2 regions of the Bacillus sp. JZ105 genome follow, and region 2 is predicted to be linked to the other one. Evidence: a T-box and tRNA genes for the amino acid it is inferred to sense, from the RefSeq annotation. Region 2 holds a T-box; the other holds one or more tRNA genes.
The links. The T-box of region 2 lies ahead of tyrS (tyrosine--tRNA ligase). A T-box ahead of a tRNA ligase gene usually reads a tRNA of that ligase, here a tRNA-Tyr.
Positions count from the first base shown of each region.

Region 1: it encodes a tRNA-Tyr, which carries the amino acid that the T-box ahead of tyrS (tyrosine--tRNA ligase) is inferred to sense. The anticodon was not compared.

Region 1 covers NZ_CP096387.1:177,116-187,858, reverse strand. The annotation lists gene glmM (phosphoglucosamine mutase) at 1-884, opposite strand, end outside; gene M1D81_RS01080 (CdaR family protein) at 910-2,337, opposite strand; gene cdaA (diadenylate cyclase CdaA) at 2,330-3,151, opposite strand; gene rsiW (anti-sigma-W factor RsiW) at 3,369-3,995, opposite strand; gene sigW (RNA polymerase sigma factor SigW) at 4,010-4,573, opposite strand; gene rocF (arginase) at 4,758-5,669, opposite strand; tRNA gene M1D81_RS01055 (tRNA-Gln) at 5,806-5,877, opposite strand; tRNA gene M1D81_RS01050 (tRNA-Tyr) at 5,882-5,966, opposite strand; tRNA gene M1D81_RS01045 (tRNA-Thr) at 5,995-6,067, opposite strand; tRNA gene M1D81_RS01040 (tRNA-Val) at 6,071-6,146, opposite strand; tRNA gene M1D81_RS01035 (tRNA-Glu) at 6,153-6,227, opposite strand; gene murQ (N-acetylmuramic acid 6-phosphate etherase) at 6,448-7,359, shown strand; gene M1D81_RS01025 (MurR/RpiR family transcriptional regulator) at 7,374-8,243, shown strand; gene M1D81_RS01020 (PTS transporter subunit EIIC) at 8,240-9,619, shown strand; gene pbp4b (penicillin binding protein PBP4B) at 9,633-10,743, shown strand, end outside.
Region 2 covers NZ_CP096387.1:2,707,531-2,718,273, forward strand. The annotation lists gene M1D81_RS13875 (hypothetical protein) at 1-490, shown strand, start outside; gene M1D81_RS13880 (cysteine hydrolase family protein) at 446-961, opposite strand; gene M1D81_RS13885 (esterase/lipase family protein) at 1,164-1,742, opposite strand; gene M1D81_RS13890 (antibiotic biosynthesis monooxygenase family protein) at 2,114-2,326, shown strand; gene tyrS (tyrosine--tRNA ligase) at 2,466-3,734, opposite strand; T-box leader at 3,788-4,019, opposite strand; gene acsA (acetate--CoA ligase) at 4,079-5,803, opposite strand; gene M1D81_RS13905 (GNAT family N-acetyltransferase) at 5,959-6,591, shown strand; gene M1D81_RS13910 (CBS and ACT domain-containing protein) at 6,631-7,272, shown strand; gene M1D81_RS13915 (acetoin utilization protein AcuC) at 7,269-8,429, shown strand; gene ccpA (catabolite control protein A) at 8,473-9,474, opposite strand; gene M1D81_RS13925 (bifunctional 3-deoxy-7-phosphoheptulonate synthase/chorismate mutase) at 9,927-10,743, opposite strand, start outside.

The sequences.
Region 1 (10,743 bases), 1.2 Mb from region 2:
TCAAGCGCTTTATAGAAACCTAGGTTACTCATGACCGTTGACACGACGGTGTCATCCTTTAATCGGCCTTCATCCTTCAAATAACGTGCACATATGTACATAATTTGATCGCCGTCTACGATATCACCTTTTTCATCGACTGCAATTAAACGGTCACCGTCACCATCAAACGCAAGACCAATATCTGCCCCCTTCTCCTTCACAAAAGCAGAAAGTGCCTCTGGATGAGTGGAGCCTACACCATCATTGATATTCAATCCGTTTGGAGATGTTCCCATTGTAGACACATCAGCATCTAAATCTGCAAATAAATGTGTCGCTAGAGAAGAGGTTGCACCGTGTGCACAGTCAAGCGCCACGTGAATACCTGTGAAATCCTCGTCCGCTGTCTGCTTTAAGAATTGCAAGTATTTCTGACCGCCTTCAAAGTAGTCGTTCACCGTTCCAAGATCGGCTCCAACTGGGCGTGGTAATTGATCGACTGGCTGATCCATCAGCTGCTCAATTTCGTTTTCCTGTTCATCTGACAGCTTAAAGCCGTCACCGCCGAAGAATTTAATGCCGTTGTCTTGAACTGGATTGTGTGAAGCAGAAATCATGACACCCGCTTCAGCATCCATTGCCTTCGTTAAATAAGACACACCAGGTGTTGAGATCACACCTAGACGCATCACTTCAGCTCCAATTGAAAGTAAGCCTGCAACAAGCGCTCCTTCTAACATATGACCAGATACACGTGTGTCTCGACCAACGAGTACCTTTGGACGTTCTTTATCCTTTGTGAGCACATAGCCGCCAAACCTCCCAACTTTAAATGCGAGCTCTGGCGTTAATTCGCTATTTGCTACACCCCTTACACCATCAGTTCCAAAGTACTTGCCCATGTTTCAATCGCTCCTTTTTTACCATTCAAGAGGACGCTTCGTCCTCTTTTTTATCTTCTTTGACCCGCTGTCTTTGACTCGATTCTTTCTTTGCTTTATCTTGCGAGGATTCTTCTTTACTCTTCTCACCCTGATCATCGTCATCAGTTGATGGATCTTGTTGATCTTTTTGATCCTTCCGATCATTTGTCGAAGCCGGCTGATCCTCTGTATCAGTAGAAGTGAGTTTCACTTTGATCTTTGATCTCGATAATGTCCAATTCACATTTTGAGGACCATTCACTTGAACTTTGACCTCATGGGTTCCTTCGTTCAAGTTCCCTGCATTGATATAGGCTTCAACATCTGAAGCCTTTAGTTTATCAATCGCACTCTTTGATCCCTTTGCTGTTAACGTGAGCCGTCCAGAAGAGGGGCTCACAAAATCAGATGTGAGATCCTTGCTCAAACCCACGACAGAAATCGGTACATTATCAATCTTTTTTTCTTCAGCTGTTGCAACCTTCACTTTGATCTTAACGGTTTCGGGTGATACCTTTTTCACACCATCTGGCAGGGGAATATCGGCATCAATCTCCGTATCATCTTTGATCTTGCTTAGGTCCAGCTTGACGCCATCAATAAAATCAAGGGCATCCAGCACCTTTTGAGAGCCGTACACTGTGACCTCACTCGGGCTTGTCTCAATGCTTGAGATGCTGATCCCTTCTGGCAAGCTGCCCGTCCGCTCAATTTTAAAAGGAACCTTTTTGCTTGGACTCGAGATTGGGACCGTAATATCCACCACGGATGGACTTACTTCGACTGGCAGCTCATTCCCGCTGCTATCATAGACAGTGAGCTTCGCTTCTTTTTCAATTTGCTGATCGACATCTTCTAAGTTCACAAAAGCTTTAATGACAGAAATTTTGTCGATGACGTCCTTTGATCCAGTAACTGTGACCTTTTTCGGATTCACAATGGGCTGTTCAGGTGAATAGCCGTCTTTGATTTTATTTTGATTATAAAACTCGGTTTCAACAGGAAATTCAGCTGTCGTTTTTTCTTGTATCGTCACAGTCGTCACAGATGGATTAATCGATAGTGTGAGTCCCTTCGATACATCTCTTGCCTTCAGCTCCACTTTATGTGTACCTGTCGATAAGTTCTGCATGTCTGCGTATATTTCAAAATTCTTTGTTTGTCTTGCTGTTTTCACAGCACTTGTTGATCCTTTAATCGTGACATTGACTGTCTGCGGCACACCAGTGACGACGTACTTCTCGTCATCATAATACGCTTTAACAGGAATGTCGGTTAAAGTTGCTTCATCTGTCGTCGATGTTGGGAAAAAGGATTCACCGATTTTTTTCGGCGTGGGCGCTTGCGCTGAATTGACTGTACCATACAGCAATAAAGCGAAGACCAATGCAAGAAGCTTAACGGCCCAGCGATTATTCAAAATCTTATCCATTTTTCTTGCCCCTCCAATACCATTTGGTCGAGGAAGCATCTTTGCTGTTCTTACTAAATTCAGCAATCAGCATTTCTTCAAGCGCTTCTTCTGTCAATTCTCGGTGGAGATCACCATTCCTTGCGACAGAAATACCGCCAGTTTCCTCAGAAACGATGACAGTTAAGCTGTCTGTCACTTCACTAATTCCGACTGCCGCCCTATGACGCGTCCCAAGCTCCTTAGAGATAAAAGGGCTTTCTGACAGCGGTAAATAGCAAGCTGCAGCTGCAATCTCATCCCGCTTCATAATGACAGCACCGTCATGAAGCGGTGTATTCGGAATGAAAATATTAATGAGCAGCTCTGAACTCACCTTTGCATTCAAAGGAATCCCTGTCTCTATGTAATCATTCATTCCGGTATCGCGCTCAATTGTCAGCAGCGCGCCGATTCTGCGTTTCGCCATATAGTTAATTGCTTTTGTAATTGCCTCGATCGTTTTCTGCTGCTGTTCCTCTACAGGTGTCCCGCTTCTTGAGAAGAAACGGCCGCGCCCAAGCTGCTCAAGCGCTCTCCTTAGCTCTGGCTGAAAAATAATAATGATCGCAAGGAATCCCCACGTAATCGCTTGATCCATCAGCCATTGAAGTGTGTTAAGACCGAGATACGCACTTCCCATCCTGACGAGAATAATGACGACAATTCCCTTTAGAAGCTGAACTGCTTTTGTTCCGCGGATGACCATCATTAATTTATATATCACATACCAAACAACGAGAATATCAACAGCATTACCGAGGTACTGCAAAAAAGGAATATCCCCTAAAGCCATTTCCTCGTCCTCCAGAATTTTCAGTTATTCTTCGTTTGATGCATTTTTTAATACAAAAAGAGCCTATGTATCAATACATAGCGTGGCTATTATACCACATTTTGTTTCAGCAAGGAAAATAGTTGCCATATCTGGCTGACTTGCTAGTATGCGTGAATCTCACCATTGTATAGAAAAAGAGCAGCCCCCTTAGAGACTGCTCTTTAAGCCGATTGAGTTACTTTTGCTCCTCTGGCCCAATGACCCGCATTGCGTTTTGTGCTGTTGATTTCATTTTGTACCAAATCCAATCAAACACTTCATTTATTTCATTAATTTGACCAGTGACTTGTCCGGCAGAAGCAGTCAACTGTTCCCCATTGACGACGGTGACATTTCCATCAACCTTGCCTTCTACAATCAGCTTGCCATTTTTGACAGTGACATCTCCCTTTACGGTTTCCCCTTTAGGTACGGTCACTGTATCATTTTCAACGACGAGATTCGGCTGCTTTGACACACTGAAATTATGATCGGTATTCCAGCTCGTAAACAGACTGCCTCCCATTAAAATGAGAAAGAGGGCAGCGGCTACCATCAGCGGGTGAGCTTTGATCCATCTTTGAACCGACACACGCTTTTTCTCCTTTGGAAGACCTGCCATCACCTTTGCAGTGAAATCAGATGGTGCTTCTATATGAGATGTACTCTGCACTAGCGCGATGGATTTCTCAATTTGTTGAAAATGAGTACGGCACTCCTCACACGATTGCAGATGGCTTTTTAATTCTTTTTCGTCTTGGGGCTCAATGTCCCCGTCTAAATACTGATGCATAAGCTGGACGATTCTATCCTGACAGCTCATCAAAATCACCTCACTCAAAGGTCTCTCAACTGTTTCCGGAGAGCCTCTCTACCCCTGTGTATTCTCGTTTTCACCGTACCAACTGGTATATTCAGAATCTCACTAATTTCTTTTAACGAGAGTTCATCAATATACTTTAATACGATGACCGAACGATATTTGTCGGGTAATCTTAAAATTTTTTGCTGAATGGTACTCGATAATTCAAGAGACACCACCTCATCCTCTGGCAAAATGCCATCAGCAGCAATTTGAGAATACATATTTAATCCTTCTGTTCCTGCCACCTCTGCATCTAAATAATAATCCGGCTTTTTTTTGCGAATACGGTCGATGGTCAGGTTGGTTGCAATGCGGTACAGCCACGTGGAAAACTTACGATTCACATCAAAGCTTTCGATATTCACATAAGCACGAATAAACGCCTCCTGCGCAATATCTTCCGCTTCGTGTGCATTCCCAAGCATACGGTAGCACAGCTGATAAATTTTGTCTTTATACAGGTCTACGATGTCTGCAAATGCGTTCTGGTCGCCTTTTTTCACTTGCTTAATTCTCTTTTTAATCATTGTGTCCATAGTATATTCAACCTCTGCCTTCACCGGTCTTTATGTATACGAACCTCTTTCCAAAAGGTTTCATTCTCCTCTAAAAAATAGTGTAACAAATTTTTGACAGTGTGTTACGCTTATCAACCGGTAAAAACCTTAACATATCCTTAAATTTTTCCAAAACAAAAAAAGAACGGGCACAAGTCCCGCTCTACAATAGCTTTTCACCCATTAATGAACCAATTAATGCAACTGCCGCTTCTGCGGTTTTGTTTTTCTCATCTAATACCGGATTTACTTCAACAAATTCAGCAGACGTTAAAATACCCGCCTCCTCTAAAAGCTCCATTGCGAGATGACTCTCCCGGTAACTAATGCCGCCTGCTACCGGAGTACCTACACCAGGGCATTCCGCTGGGTCTAGTCCGTCTAAATCAAGCGACAGATGGACACCATCTGTTCTTTCCTTTAGATACGCAATGGCTTCCTCCATCACCCTTGTCATCCCTAAACGATCAATTTCATGCATCGTATACACTTTAATGCCTTTCTCTCGAATCAATGCCCGCTCTCCTTCATCTAAAGATCGAGCACCAATTATAACGACATTTTCAGGCTTCAATTTAGGCGAATAACCGCCAATGTTCGTTAAATCTTCATGCCCAAAACCGAGACTGACAGCAAGCGGCATGCCATGAATATTTCCAGAAGGAGAGGTTTCCTCCGTATTCAAATCCCCGTGTGCATCATACCAAATGACACCTAAGTTGTCATAATGCTTGGCTACTCCAGCAAGTGTGCCAATCGCAATGCTGTGATCACCGCCTAAAATGAGCGGAAACGAACCAGATTGCACAATACTGTCAACCTTCTCAGCAAGCAGATGATTCGCACCAGCATTCTCAGTCAAATTTTTCAGCTTTTCACTTGTATATAAACCTTTCTCATCATCTCTTTGTTCAACCGGAATATCTCCAAGATCCTCTACATCAAATGAGAGCGTTTCCAATTTTTCTTTTACGCCTGCACAACGAATCGCACTCGGCCCCATATCGACGCCCCTTCTCATTTGACCCAAATCCATTGGAACTCCAATAATCGTGACCTGCTTTTGCTCTCCCATATGTACATCCCCTTTCCGTTCATGCTTATATTTTACTTTCTTGATGCCTTCTGACTCAACTCGACAACATTTTGAATAGTTATACAGTCCCTCTGCCAACATAAAAAAAGACACCTTTTTCAAAAAGGTGTCTTAACTGGGCTAGCTGGATTCGAACCAACGCATGACGGAGTCAAAGTCCGTTGCCTTACCGCTTGGCTATAGCCCAAAAATGGTGGAGGGGGACGGATTCGAACCGCCGAACCCGGAGGGAGCGGATTTACAGTCCGCCGCGTTTAGCCACTTCGCTACCCCTCCACATATGGAATTGATAAAGAAAAAACAGTGCCGGCAAGAGGACTTGAACCCCCAACCTACTGATTACAAGTCAGTTGCTCTACCAGTTGAGCTACACCGGCATATGGTGGAGGATGACGGGCTCGAACCGCCGACCCTCTGCTTGTAAGGCAGATGCTCTCCCAGCTGAGCTAATCCTCCACATCATGGTGACCCGTACGGGATTCGAACCCGTGTTACCGCCGTGAAAGGGCGGTGTCTTAACCGCTTGACCAACGGGCCAGTTTGTCAAGTTTGTTGTTTCCGTGAAGCTGACAAAAGTTATTATATACAGGTTGTCCCCCTTTTGTAAAGGGGATTTTTATTTTTTTTATTTTCTAACTATTTACTCCCTATTCGTTCAACATTTCGACTGAAATATAATTTCAATATTCAAATATAATATTGAAATTTCATATCATACTCAATATACTGAAAATGAAGAAATAAGGAGGTATGTCACATGCAGCCATCTCAACTGCGTTCTTTGACAACAGAATCAAGAAACCCCAACACAATGGGAATTTCCCAAGCGGATCCGCTTGAAATACTCCAGATGATCAATGAAGAAGATATGAAGGTCGCTCAAGCAGTCAACCTTGTACTTCCACATGTCAAAACAGCAAGTGACTTTGCTTATGAATCCATCTCAAATGGAGGCAGACTCGTTTATTTAGGCGCCGGAACAAGCGGCAGAATCGGCGTAATGGATGCTGTCGAATGTCCCCCAACCTATAGCGTCTCACCTGATGTCATTGTAGGCATCATGGCAGGCGGAGACTCAGCTTTTTCTCAAGCTGCCGAAGATGTGGAAGACAGTGAAGAAGCCGGCAAACAGGATTTAGTACACATCCACCTGACATCAAAAGATACAGTCGTCGGTATTGCCGCAAGCGGCAGAACACCTTATATCATCGGCGCTTTAAACTACGCAAAGTCAATTGGAGCGAAAACAGTAGCCCTCAGCTGCAATGAACAAGCAGAAATTAGCGAGCTTGCAGATTGCGCCATTGAGGTTATTGTAGGACCAGAAGCCATCACTGGGTCAACAAGAATGAAAGCAGCATCCGCTCATAAAATGATTTTAAATATGCTTTCCACCTCAGTCATGATCAGACAAGGCAAAGTATATGAAAACTTGATGGTTGATGTAAAAGTCAGCAATCATAAATTAAAAGAACGCGCCATCACCATCATTCAACATGTGACAAATGCTTCCTACGAACAAGCCGTAAAGACTCTTGAAGCAGCAGACTTAGAAGTCAAAACGGCCATCGTCATGCTCCAAACAAACACAGACAAGAAAACAGCCAAAGATTTACTTAACAAAACGAATGGCCATATTGACAAAGCGATCTCACGTTATCAGTCCTAAAGGAGGCAGAGCTCATGTCAGCAGGTGGACTTACCCTACTACACACAATCAAATCAAAGCTTCCCCAATCTGAAAAAATCATTGCAGACTATATCCTTGCCCATCCTGACAAAGTCATTAAAAGCACAGTACATGAAATTAGTCAGGCAGCCGGCGCAAGCAGCTCTGCAGTCATCCGCCTTTGTAAATCTCTCGGGCTGGATGGCTATCAAGATTTAAAAATGCGGATCGCTGGAGACTTGATACATGACGATAAACAAGGCTACAGAGATATCGAACAAGATGAACCGCTTCAATCCATTATTCAAAAAACAGCAGGAAACTCGATTCAATCGATTAAGGACACCGCTTCTATTTTAAATGCAGATGCTTTAGAAAAGGCTGTTCAATTACTGCTGCATGCAAACCAAATTCATTTTATCGGTGTTGGTGCATCTGGCATCGTCGCAGCTGATGCCCAGCAGAAATTTCTCAGAATTAACTATGCAGCAACAGCCTTCACTGACATGCACATTGCATCTACGGTCATTGCAAATGCGGGTGAGAATGACATTGTGTTTGGGATCTCCTTTTCAGGAGAAACGTTAGACATCATTCAAGCCCTTCAGCTCGCAAAAGACAATCAAGTGAAAACCATTGCTTTAACACATCCAGGTCATACAAGCGTTTCTGCTTTATGTGATGTTCACCTATCGACGTCCGGTTCCAATGAAGCACCTTTTCGCAGTGCTGCCACTTCCTCTAGAATGGCACAGCTCTACTTAATTGATGTCTTGTTCCTCAGTTTAGCTTCTCGTCAATATGAAGAGACAGCCCAATATATTGACAAAACAAGGCAAGCCATCCGCTCCATGAAACGAAAATCAAAGGGGGATTCAACATGAGTCATCAAAAGAAATATCAGCAGTTGGCGAAAGACATTCTTTCACTCTGTGGTGGTTCTGAAAATATCTCTTCCCATACACATTGTATGACAAGGCTCCGAATTACACCGATGGACAATGAAAAAGTTCACGTCACAGCAATCAAAGAACTCGATGGCGTCATTGGCGTCGTCGAAGCAGAAACGCTTCAAATCATTTTAGGCACTGGCGTTGTCAACCAAGTATCCAGTGCGTTTGAAGAGCTGCTAAATGCCTCTGGCTCTTATGATTTAAACAACGAAGCACAAAAAAACAAGCAAGCCATTTCACAAAAGAACCGTACACCGTTCAAGCTGTTCTTACGGCGGATTGCCAGCATTTTCATTCCAATTATTCCGGCACTAGTTGCCTCAGGTCTGATTACCGGGATAACAAAAGCAATCGTGCAAGCAGGCTGGCTTGACGAAAAATCTCAAGCTGCGATTATTTTAACGGTTATAGGGTCTGGCCTTTTCGCTTATCTCGGGATATTAGTCGGAACAAATGCCGCAAAGGAATTTGGAGGCTCTCCTGCATTAGGCGCATTAGCTGGTATCCTTATTATTAACCCAGCCTCCGCAGACATTATGTTATTTGGCACAAATATTCTACCAGGCAGAGGCGGACTCATCGGTGTTCTTCTAGCCGCCATCTTTATGGCACTTGTGGAAACCCGAATTAGACGCTTCGTCCCGCAATCACTTGATATCATCGTCACACCAACCATCACACTGCTCATTACAGGCATTTTCACGTACGTTGTCTTCATGCCAGTCGGCGGATTTATATCTGATGCCATCACCTCAGGACTGACTTATCTATTGAATATGGGCGGAATTTTCGCAGGATTTGTTCTTGGTGCTACCTTCCTCCCACTTGTTGTAACAGGACTTCACCAAGGGCTGACACCGATTCATATGGAACTCATCAATTCAATTGGAGATGACCCGCTTCTGCCAATTCTCGCTATGGGCGGTGCAGGACAGGTCGGCGCTGCATTCGCCATTTATATGAAAACAAAAAAGAAAAAACTCAAAAGAGCCATTGCTGGCGGACTTCCTTCAGGGATGCTGGGCATTGGCGAACCACTCATTTTTGGTGTCACACTCCCGCTGGGACGACCATTTCTCACCGCTTGTCTTGGTGCAGGAATCGGCGGCGCATTTCAAGCCTACTTCCAAATTGCGACGAAAGCCATCGGGGTATCCGGTCTTCCATTAACCTTTATTGTTCACACACATCAAATGCTTCTTTACTTAATTGGATTATTTATCGCATATGTTGCTGGTTTTTTCTTCACATACTTATTTGGATTTCATGATGATATGGCTGTTGAATTCGAGGATCACAATCAATAAGGAGGACTAGACCTTGAAGAAATGTTTTCTTTTGATCACATGTCTGTTCATGCTCCTTGGGTTACCAGTACAAACATTTGCAACTAGCTCCCATCCTGTATCGTCTTTGTCTAAAACAGCTCCTGAAGAATATCCCGTTTTAAAAAAAGCAAAACGACCGGAACAAGCAGGTGTTTCTTCCAGGCAGCTGAGGAAGGTTGATCAAATGATTCAAAATGACATCAAAGCAGGATTTCCAGGAGCCGCTCTCATCATTATCAAGGACGGAAAGATGGTCCATCAAAAAGCCTATGGCTACCGGCAAAAATACGATGGCACAACAGAACTCAAATCGTATAAAAAAATGAAAAAAGATACACTATTCGATTTGGCATCCAATACAAAAATGTATGCGACCAATTATGCCCTGCAAAAGCTTGTCTACGAGAAAAAACTTGATGTCAACGAAAAAATACAGACCATCCTTCCAGATTTTCAGGATGAACCTGATGCAAAGGTAACCGGTAAAGACCAGCTTCGGGTAAAAGATCTTCTCACCCATTCTGCGGGTCTCCCTTCCAGTGTCTTATTTTATAGCAAAGAATCAGCTGGCACTTTTTATTCTCAAGACAGAAAAACAACGATGAAATGGCTGCCAAAGGTACCGCTGCAATACAAGCCAGGTACCCAGCACATTTACAGTGACATTGATTACATGCTGCTAGGCATGATCATCGAAAAGAAAACAGGCATGCCTCTTGATCAATATGTCGAGTCAACAATTTATCGGCCGCTAGGTCTCAAACATACAATGTTCAATCCGCTGCAAAAAGGGTTCAAGCCGAAGCATTTTGCAGCAACGGAACGTTTAGGCAATGCACGAGACGGTGTCATCGATTTTGAAAACATCCGACGGTACACCCTGCTAGGTGAAGTACACGACGAGAAAGCATATTACTCAATGGCAGGTATCTCCGGCCACGCTGGACTTTTCTCGAACACCTCAGATATGGCCGTGCTGCTTCAGCTGATGCTTAATAAAGGAGGCTATGGAAAAACAACCATTTTTGATCAGGCTTCTATCGATCTCTTTACAGCCTCATCTGATACGAACCCAACTTACGGGCTAGGCTGGCGAAAAAACG
Region 2 (10,743 bases):
AAGAAAAAAACAGATTATCGATGAGCCGCCCAATAGATTTGCTGCAAGTCTGTTTATCTTCCTGCTCTTTTTTTCTATCTGCTTTGTGATCGCGCTTCCAAGTGTACTGCTATACATCACCGTTTTAGGCGTGAATTTTCTTTTTGGAGAAACCATCACGTATGATTCGTTTTTTTCTTTGATCTCTTTCTCTTTGTTCGTGAGTGTTATCGTCGTTTTTTGGTCACCTGTCCTTCTATTCATAGGAAAAGGACTGGCTTATCTCCTTAAACTTCCTGTATGGCTCACTTATGCTTTGGAATGGGTGAGTTCTTGGATCGTTTTACATCTCTCTATCAAGTATGTCCTTTACTTAAACTTTATGAATGTATCGATAGGGGATGACGGCGTATTGATTTTATCATTCTTTGTCAGTTTTTTATTTATTGAGATTGATCTCATTTACTCACGTAAGAAACAACAAAAACAATCGCTGGACACATATACTTAGCATAAAAAAGCTCCTAGATTTCTTTCTAGGAGCTTTCAAACGTTCATTCTGGGCTTCTGAGATCAGATACGTATCAAAGCCAAGATTTCCGCTCATTCTTGTGGTTGTTGATACGCAGTGAGGTGTTGTGAGTCCTGCAATGACGACCGTGTCAATCTGATTTGACCTTAGTTGTTCCTCCAAGCTTGTCCCTATAAAGCTGCTGTTGACTTTCTTTTGTATCACTGTTTCTTCCTCTAGCGGTTTAGCCATATCTTTGAAAAGGTGCCCTTCATTTGCTGGATGAAATACAGAGTCCGGATTGTCGGATGTATGCTGAATATGAATCACTTTCCAGCCCTTCTCTCTCCAAAACGTCAATAGCCTGCTGATATTCTCCTCTGCCTCTAGATTATTGCGTTCTCCCCATTTTTCATGCTCGAACGCTTTTTGTACATCGACAATGATGAAAGCCTTTTGATTCGTTTTCATAAACGCCCACCTCCGAAAAAATTCCCGTTCACTACATGTAGTGTAAGGAATGGTGGACGTTTTGTACATGTTTTTATTCTGCTATGTACGATGATTTGTCTGTTTCTGTATCATCGTTTTGCCACCCTTTTCAATATCTCTAGCTGCCATATGCGAGTTGACATCAAAAAAGACAGCATATGCCGCTGTCTTTTTCCATTTTTTAATTCGTATTCTGTCCTCCGCCGTTCAGTCCTTCTTTAATATAGCCTTTCACTTGGCTTGAGGTTAATAGACCGATATGGCCAACACCATGGATCAGAACGTTTCTTGCGCCAATTAAACGAGAGAGGCTGTTGACGACGATGAGATCAGCTGAGCTGTAGACAGATGTGTAAAGAATTTTTTGATTTGGATCTGTGCCTGGTAATGCTCTGCTTGAAACGAGTCCGTTTGCTCCACCAATTGTGACAACGTTTTCAATTTTATCGCCGCCATCTAGATTCTTAATATAGTATAATGTGTTCGCTCCGCCCATACTATGAGCCACAATATCTACTTTTTTGGCACCCGTTTTGTCTAACACATCTTTGACGAATCTCGATAGGCGCGGACCATTGTTGCGGTTATTTCCTGTTTTGTCTATGAAATCAATAGCATATAATTGGTTTCGATCCCAGCCTTGTGTGGCCAAGTAATTTTTAATAGAAAAAAAGTTATAAGAGGCACCGCCAATGCCGTGCACCATCACAACCGGATTATGTTCAGCTGCCTCTACCTCTTTCGGCTGGATAAAAGCCATTGAACCAATCACCAATGCAAGCGCAATGAGAATTTGCAAACTCCTTTTCTTAACAAACATCACTTTCATTCCCCCTTATTCATCTTATACGACTCTATTTTATACAAGAAAAATATGTCAGAAAAGTGAACAAGGTAATGTTTATGAGATGATTTTACAAAAATATAAATAATCAAAAAGCACCTTGGACTTTTTTAAATTAAAACAAAAAGACTACGAGACCTTCTTTCTTTCATATATCATATCAATAGACAAAGGAGGTTCTCTTAGATGCTATTTACTCAAACCCCTGCTCCCCCTACTATGCCGTGATTTTTACATCAAAACGAACAAATGTCGAGCAAAAAGAATACACTGCAGCTGCTCAAAAAATGGAAGAATTAGTGAAAAACCTAGACGGGTTTCTTGGAATAGAAAGTGTACGAGATGAACATGATGTTGGAATCACTGTCTCTTACTGGGATTCATTAGAATCCATCAAAGAATGGAAAGCACATACAGCACATCAGCGTCACATCAGCGTGTTCAAAAAAAGGGGAAAAAAGATTGGTATGAATCCTATACAACCCGAATTTGTAAGGTAGAACATGCTTATACAAACAAAGATTTACTCCTTGAACAAGAAGCAGACGAATGAGCTACTTCTACATAAAAAAGAAAAGCACCTCAATGTATACGAACATTTGAGGTGCTTTTCCATGATGTTTACTGTTTCATAAAGATTTATTTATACGTCACGAGGAAGTATTTCTTTTTCCCTCTTCTTAAAACAGTGAATTGGTTTTCAATTCGGTCGTCAGCTGAAAGAACATAATCTTTATCTGTTTGTCTCTCTCCGTTAATGGAGACAGCACCATTTGTGATATCTTCACGTGCTTGACGCTTTGATGGAGACAGCTTTGATTCGACAAGGATATCGACTAGTGTTAATTCTTCTGTACTGCTTTTCTCCATTGATGGAACATCCTTAAAGCCTACTTTCACTTCTTCAGCTGTAAGAGATTTGATGTCGCCTTTAAATAGTGCATTTGAGATGTTGACAGCCTGTTCTAGTGATTCACGGCCATGTACAAGTGTTGTCACTTCCTCTGCTAGACGGCGCTGCGCTTCACGCTTTTCAGGTGCTGTTTGCACTTTTTCTTCGTACGATGCGATCTCTTCTTTTGATAAGAACGTAAAGTATTTTAAGTATTTCACGACATCACGGTCATCTGTGTTGATCCAGAATTGGTAGAACTCATATGGAGACGTTTTTTCTTTATCTAACCAGATGGCGCCGCCTTCTGTTTTACCAAACTTTGTGCCGTCTGCTTTTGTGACAAGCGGCATCGTCAGACCAAATGCTTTTGCCCCTTCTGCTTCAGACTTACGGATCAGCTCAAGTCCAGATGTGATATTTCCCCACTGGTCACTTCCGCCGATTTGCAGCTTACAATTTTCATTTCTGTAAAGGTTTAAAAAGTCTAAAGACTGCAGGATGACGTAGCTGAATTCTGTGTAAGAAATCCCTGTTTCGATACGTGAGCTCACGATATCTTTTGCCAGCATGAAGTTTACACCGAAGTTCTTTCCAATATCACGAAGGAACGTGATGACATTCATTTGGCTGATCCAGTCGTAGTTATTCACGATGACAGCTGGGTTCTCGCCTGCTTCAAAATCAAGAAATTGAGACAGCTGTCCTTTGATTTTCTCTGTCCACTGTTCTACGATTTCTGCTGGGTTGAGTGAACGTTCTGCTTTTTTGAAGCTAGGGTCGCCAATGAGTCCAGTTGCGCCGCCAACAAGAGCAATCGGATGATGACCTGCTTCTTGGAATCTGCGTAATGTTAAAATTGGCAATAGATGACCAATGTGTAAGCTGTCCGCTGTCGGATCAAAGCCGGAGTATAGCTTGATTTTCTCTTCTGCTAATAATTTTGTTAAACCTTCTTCATCTGTTTGCTGCTGGATTAATCCTCTGAACAAAAGCTCTTCCATCAATTGACTCATATCCAAATCTCCTTTTTTTACAATTCAACATAAAAAACGCCCCTTCGAATGAACGAAGGGACGATATATATCGCGGTACCACCCTGCTTAAAAGACAAAAAATCTCGTCTTTTCACTTACACTGATAACGGACAGATCCGTTCTTTCACTAATCAGGGCATGCTCCTTTTCGTAAAAGCGGTTCGTGAGGGTAATTCGAATATCTCTTTGCACTGACTCGCACCAGCCGTCAGCTCTCTTCAACAGGGAAAGATCATTCTACTGAATCTCAGTCAAAACCTTTTCATATTCAACTAATGTCATTTTTAACACACTTTTGATATCAAGTCAACTGATGAAAAAATTTAATCTTCCATTGTCGAAAGGTCGCCAGCAGGTAAATTCAGCTCCCACGCCTTTAGCACACGTCTCATAATTTTTCCGCTTCTCGTTTTCGGCAGTTTGTCTTTAAACTCAATTTCCCGCGGTGCCGCATGGGCTGCGAGTCCTTTTTTCACAAACGTACGAATCTCTTCTTTCAGCTCATCTGTCGGCTCATACCCGCTTCTAAGCGCTATAAATGCTTTAATAATTTCACCGCGGACTGGATCTGGCTTTCCTATGACACCAGCCTCCGCAATAGCTGGATGTTCAACCAGTTTACTTTCCACCTCAAATGGACCGACCCGCTCTCCTGACGTCATGATGACATCATCGACACGTCCCTGGAACCAAAAGTATCCGTCTTCGTCCATATAAGCTGAATCTCCTGAAACATACCAATCTCCCGGCATAAAGTAAGATTCATATTTTTCAGGATTGTTCCAGATCGTATGCATCATAGAAGGCCAGCCTTTTTTAATCGCAAGGTTGCCCATCCGGTATGGAGGAAGTTCATTTCCTGCATTATCAACAATAGCAGCTTCTACGCCTGGAATCGGTTTTCCCATCGAGCCTGGCTTGATGTCCATGCATGGATAATTACAAATCAGCTGTGCACCCGTTTCTGTCATCCACCAAGTGTCGTGAATTCTCTTGCCAAAAACAGCATCTCCCCAGCGGATGACTTCTGGGTTAAGCGGCTCTCCCACACTTAAAACATGGCGGAGCGAGCTGAGGTCATATTTTTGAATGAGATCATCCCCTGCCCCCATGAGCATTCTAAAGGCGGTCGGGGCACTGTACCAAACAGTTACACCGAGTGATTCAATGGTTTCATACCACGTATCAGGATTAAATCGGCCGCCTAAAATCACATTCGTCGCCCCATTTAACCACGGTGAAAAAATACCGTACACTGTGCCTGTAACCCAGCCTGGATCAGCTGTACACCAGTAAACGTCATCCTCTTTCAAGTCAAGCACCCATTTACCAGTCTGGCCTTGCTGGACCATTGCACCATGGACATGAAGCACTCCTTTTGGCGTACCAGTAGATCCTGATGTGTAATGAAGCAGGAAGCCGTCTTTTTCATCCATCCATTCAATCTCAAGCTCCTTTGCTGCCTCCTCAAACGCCTTTTCATAGTGAATTGTCCGCACACCATCGACGTCTTCGTTTTCACCGCCGACAATGACGACAGATTCAAGCTTCGGAAGCTCTGCAAATGGAATTCGCTCAAGCAGATCAGGTGTTGTCACGATCACCTTTGCCTCGCTATTCTCTAAACGGTCTTTGACAGCACCTTCCATAAATGCCTCAAATAACGGGCCAACGATCGCTCCAATTTTAACTGCACCAAGCAGAAGAAAATAGAGCTCAGGTGATCTTGGCATAAAGATAAACACGCGATCCCCTTTTTCTACATGTGCCTTTTCTCTGAATAGATTTCCCGCTTTGTTTGTGTTGATTTTCATATCCCTGAACGTATACTTTTCATCCCGCTGTGAATCTTTGTAGTGAAGCGCCACCTTGTTCTGACGAAACGAGTCCGCATGTCTGTCAATCGCTTCATAGGCTGCATTTATTTTTCCTGTTTCATACCAGGAGAAGTTTTTTCTAGCTTCCTCCCATGAAAAATCTTTGTATGCCTGCTCATAATCATTTAAATGATAATCCCCTTTTACTGATGGTAGCGTTTCCAATTTCATCAAACAGTCCCCCTTTGCATACGTTTACAATGACCATTATAGTATAGATGACTTTTTTTCTCAATTTTTAAAAAACTTCTGATGAAACCGTTTTAATTATTGCAAGATTTAAGATAGAATAGAGACGACTCACTAGAATTAGGGGCGGTGGATACGTGGAGCATCCTAAAACTTATTATTCAAAAACCATTGAGCGAGAAACAGGTTCCATCCTGATTGAAGGACCGGTACCTGCATCAGCGCTTGCGAACTATACGTTTCATGAAGGACTAACGGCATTTCGCACGCCTGAGGAACAGAAACAAGCACTTGTTGAAATAGCAGATCTTCCAGAAGGACGTATTATCATTGCAAGAGCGAATGAGCTTGTCGTAGGCTATGTCACGTATTTGTATCCTGATCCACTTGAGCGCTGGTCAGAGGGCAAAATGGATAATTTAATTGAGCTTGGCGCGATTGAGGTCGCTCCTCCATTTAGAGGATGCTCACTTGGCAAGCATTTGCTTGATGTGAGCATGATGGATGAGCAAATGGAGAATTACATCATCATTACAACTGAATATTACTGGCATTGGGATTTAAAGGGGACAAAGAAAAACGTTTGGGAGTACCGCAAAATGATGGAGAAAATGATGAACGCAGGCGGTCTTGTCTGGTTTGCAACAGACGAGCCAGAGATTAGCTCACATCCAGCCAATTGTTTAATGGCCAGAATTGGGAAACATGTGAGTCCTGATTCGATCGAGCGTTTCGATCGTCTTCGCTTCCATCAGCGCTTTATGTATTAACGTTCAATTCGTTTTTTTGGCAAAGGGGATTGGTAAACAATGATGATTGAACAAATTATGGAGCGTGATGTGATCACGCTGCGAAAAACCGATACGATTGAAGAGGCCATTCAAAAAATGAGTGCACACCACATCCGGCATATTCCGATCGTATCTGATCAAGGATCTGTCATTGGGATGGTGACAGACCGGGATATTAAAAATGCCAGTCCAAGTATTTTTGAAACAGAGAAAAGGAAGCTCTTTATTCAGCGGCCGGTAGAAGAGATCATGGTATTAGAGACGATTACGGCTCACCCGCTTGATTTCGTTGAGGAGATATCAAGTGTCTTTTTTGAGCACGGAATTGGCTGTCTTCCAGTGGTGAGACGCGGCAAGCTTGTAGGCATTATCACAAAAACAGATCTGCTTCGTACGTTTGTAAGACTGACAGGTGCAGATCAGCCTGGGTCGCACTTAGAGGTTGAAGTCGAGCAGATGACAGAAGGCCTCGCAGACATTACGGCCATTTTAAAGGAGCAGCATATTCAATTGCTGAGTGTGCTTGTGTACCCGCATGCCAATGAGGCATCTAAAGTGCTCGTCTTCCGCCTTCAAACCATTCATGCAGATCATGTGACGAAGCTGATTCGCGCAAAAGGCTATAAAGTGCTCTGGCCTATGGAGCAGACGATCAAATGAAGGAAGCGACCTTTGTTTTTTCACCATCTTTTCAAACGTACCAATTTAACCAAGATCATCCCTTCAATCAGCTTCGGGTCTACTTAACTTATGATCTTCTTCAAAAAATGAAGGCGTTAACAGAGGATGAAATCGTCGCACCGCGTATGGCTACTCTGGAGGAATTAAAGCTCGTCCATACAGCAGATTATATCCAGGCTGTGCAGCGGGCAAGTGAAGGAAAGCTGTCTACAGCAGAGGGTGAACGCTATGGTCTTGGCACTGAAGATACACCAATGTTCGCAGGCATGCATGAGGCGGCATCTCTCCTTGTTGGCGGAACATTAACAGCGGTTGACCAAGTGATGCTCGGTCATTCGCAGCATGCCCTCAATCTTGGCGGCGGGCTTCATCACGGATTCAAAGGGCGTGCATCTGGCTTTTGTATTTATAATGACAGCTCTGTAGCGATTCAATATATTCAAAAGACATATGGCGCTAGAATTTTATATATTGATACGGATGCTCATCACGGCGATGGTGTCCAGTTCAGCTTTTATGACGACCCAGAGGTATGTACAGTCTCCATTCATGAAACGGGACGCTACTTGTTCCCTGGAACCGGACAAGTACAGGAAAGAGGCCACGATAAAGGCTATGGCTACGCCTATAATATTCCGCTAGATGCATTTACGGAAGATGAATCGTTTCTCGAAGCATACCGAACAGCAGTGACTGAGATTGCTGCTTTTTTTAAACCAGATGTGATTTTGACGCAAAATGGGGCAGATGCACACTACTATGACCCGTTAACTCATTTATCTGCCACCATGAAAATATATGAAGAAATTCCTAGACTTGCTCATGAGCTTGCGCATCAATACTGTGACGGCAAGTGGATCGCTGTTGGCGGAGGAGGATATGATATTTGGCGCGTCGTTCCAAGAGCGTGGAGCCGCATTTGGCTTGAAATGAAAGGCATTACACCGCCAGATGAGCTCCCTCAGGACTGGATTCAGGCATGGAATAAGCAATCGCCTGTTACCCTTCCACCTACATGGAAAGATCCTGACGATTTATATCCACCGATCCCAAGAAAAGCAGAAATCACAGAAAAGAATGCTCAAACAGTAGAAAAAGCACTCATGCCTGTTAGAAGAGAAAAGAAAAAGGCATAAGAAAAGCAGGCTTTCCCTCATAAGGTAAGCCTGCTTTTTTGATTTATTTTGTTGACTGTCTTTCTTCAATTCTGTGCGGAAGCTCAACAATTTGATCGTCCACTTGTTCTTTGTTCATCAGTTTTGTGAGCAGTCTCATGGCAACAGCACCAATATCATATGTCGGCTGAACAACTGTTGTCAGCTGAGGACGCACCATGAGAGAAAGTCTTGTATTATCAAAGCCAATCACTTCTAAATCTTCAGGAATGGAGACCCCTCTGTCTTGTGCTCCGTGAATAACACCTAGCGCCATTTCATCTGTAGCTGCGATAACAGCTGTCGGTTTGTCAGACTGCTCAAGCAGATGAGCAAGTGCTTCAATTCCAGAATCATAAGAGTAATCGCCTTCAGCGACAAGTGCATCGTCAAACGCGATACCCGCTTCTTCAAGCGCACGCTTATAACCTGCAAGCTTTCTCACGGAATTAATTGGCTCTGACATTGGACCAGAAACAAACGCAATTCGTTTATGTCCTTTTTCAACTAACAGCTGAACAGAATCATAAATGGCCTGCTCATAGTTGATGTTAACAGATGGTGTTTGAGCCTGTTCTTCAACAGATGCTGCAAGCACAATCGGTACAGGAGAGCGCTTAAATTCTTCCACATGCACATCTGTGATGTTTCCGCCCATAAAGACAATTCCGTCTACTTGTTTGCCAAGCATCGTATTTAACAAATGAAGCTCTTTATCTGTATTTTGATCTGAGTTGCTTAAAATAATGTTATATTTATACATCGTGGCGATATCTTCAATACCGCGTGCTAATTCTGAATAGAAGATACTAGAAATATCAGGGATAATGACCCCAACTGTCGTTGTTTTTTTACTTGCAAGGCCTCGTGCCACTGCATTCGGACGATAGCCAAGGCGATCAATCGCTTCAAGCACCTTTTTTCTTGTTGTTGGTTTTACGTTTGGATTCCCATTTACTACGCGTGATACCGTTGCCATACTTACATTTGCTTCTCTTGCTACATCATATATTGTAACATTATTCACATAAATCACTCCTTCAAATACACTTCATATCTATAGCATTCACCAATTGGATAGAGACATGTCAGATACGAGGAAAATAATATCCTATTTGTCATTAAAACGATGAAAAGAGACACATAATTTTTCAATCTACATCAAAATGACATTCTTTTATGAAATTATACACGTTTTTTTGTCATATGAAAACGTTCCCTTTCTTTTTATAACTAAATTAAACAAACTTTAATCAGTTTGTTACCTGTAATTTGAATCATATTTCATAAAAAATCATCGAGAACGCCAGCTATGACAATGATCTTAGCAGATTCTATCGAATTTTAAAAATGAAAACATTGTGAACAAGCACTTTTTGGGCTTGCAATGTGCTTTCTTCCTTTCATTCCCAAACTTCATGGTATTTTTCCCATGAAAAAACCGCCGGGCAGTCATCCGGCGGCTGTTTCTATCTATGATTATGCGTGAATGTTGACAAGTGGTCTTAACGCATCTAACCATTTTTCGAATTGTGGAATGTCCATTTGCTGCGCTGAATCAGATAGAGCAACAGATGGATCTGGATGTACTTCTGCCATGACACCGTCTGCTCCAATCGCAAGAGCTGCTTTTGCTGTTGGAAGGAGAAGATCTCTACGTCCAGTTGAATGCGTCACGTCAACGAAGACTGGTAAATGTGTCTCTTGTTTCAAGATTGGCACTGCCGAGATATCTAGTGTATTTCTTGTCGCTGTTTCGTATGTGCGGATACCACGCTCGCAAAGGATGATTTGATCATTTCCTTGGGCGATGATGTATTCAGCTGCATTGATGAATTCTGAAATGGTCGCTGCAAGACCACGTTTTAAAAGAACTGGTTTCTTCATAGAACCGGCTTCTTTTAACAGTTCAAAGTTTTGCATGTTACGTGCCCCAATTTGGATGACATCGATATGCTCAATCGCTTCTTCAATATGAGCAGGATTGACAATTTCACTAATGACAGCAAGACCGTATTCATCCGCTACACGCTTTAGAATCTTTAGACCATCTACACCAAGTCCTTGGAAATCGTATGGACTTGTGCGAGGTTTAAATGCGCCTCCGCGAAGTAGTTTTAATCCCTGCTGTTTCGCTGCTGCCGCTACTTCTGCGACTTGCTCGTAGCTTTCAACGGCACATGGTCCAACGATGAAACGCTGCTTTCCATCACCGATCGCTTCCCCATTGATGTTCACGATTGTGTTTTCTGGTTTTTTCTTACGAGAAACAAGAAGTGCTTTGCTGTGGTCATCT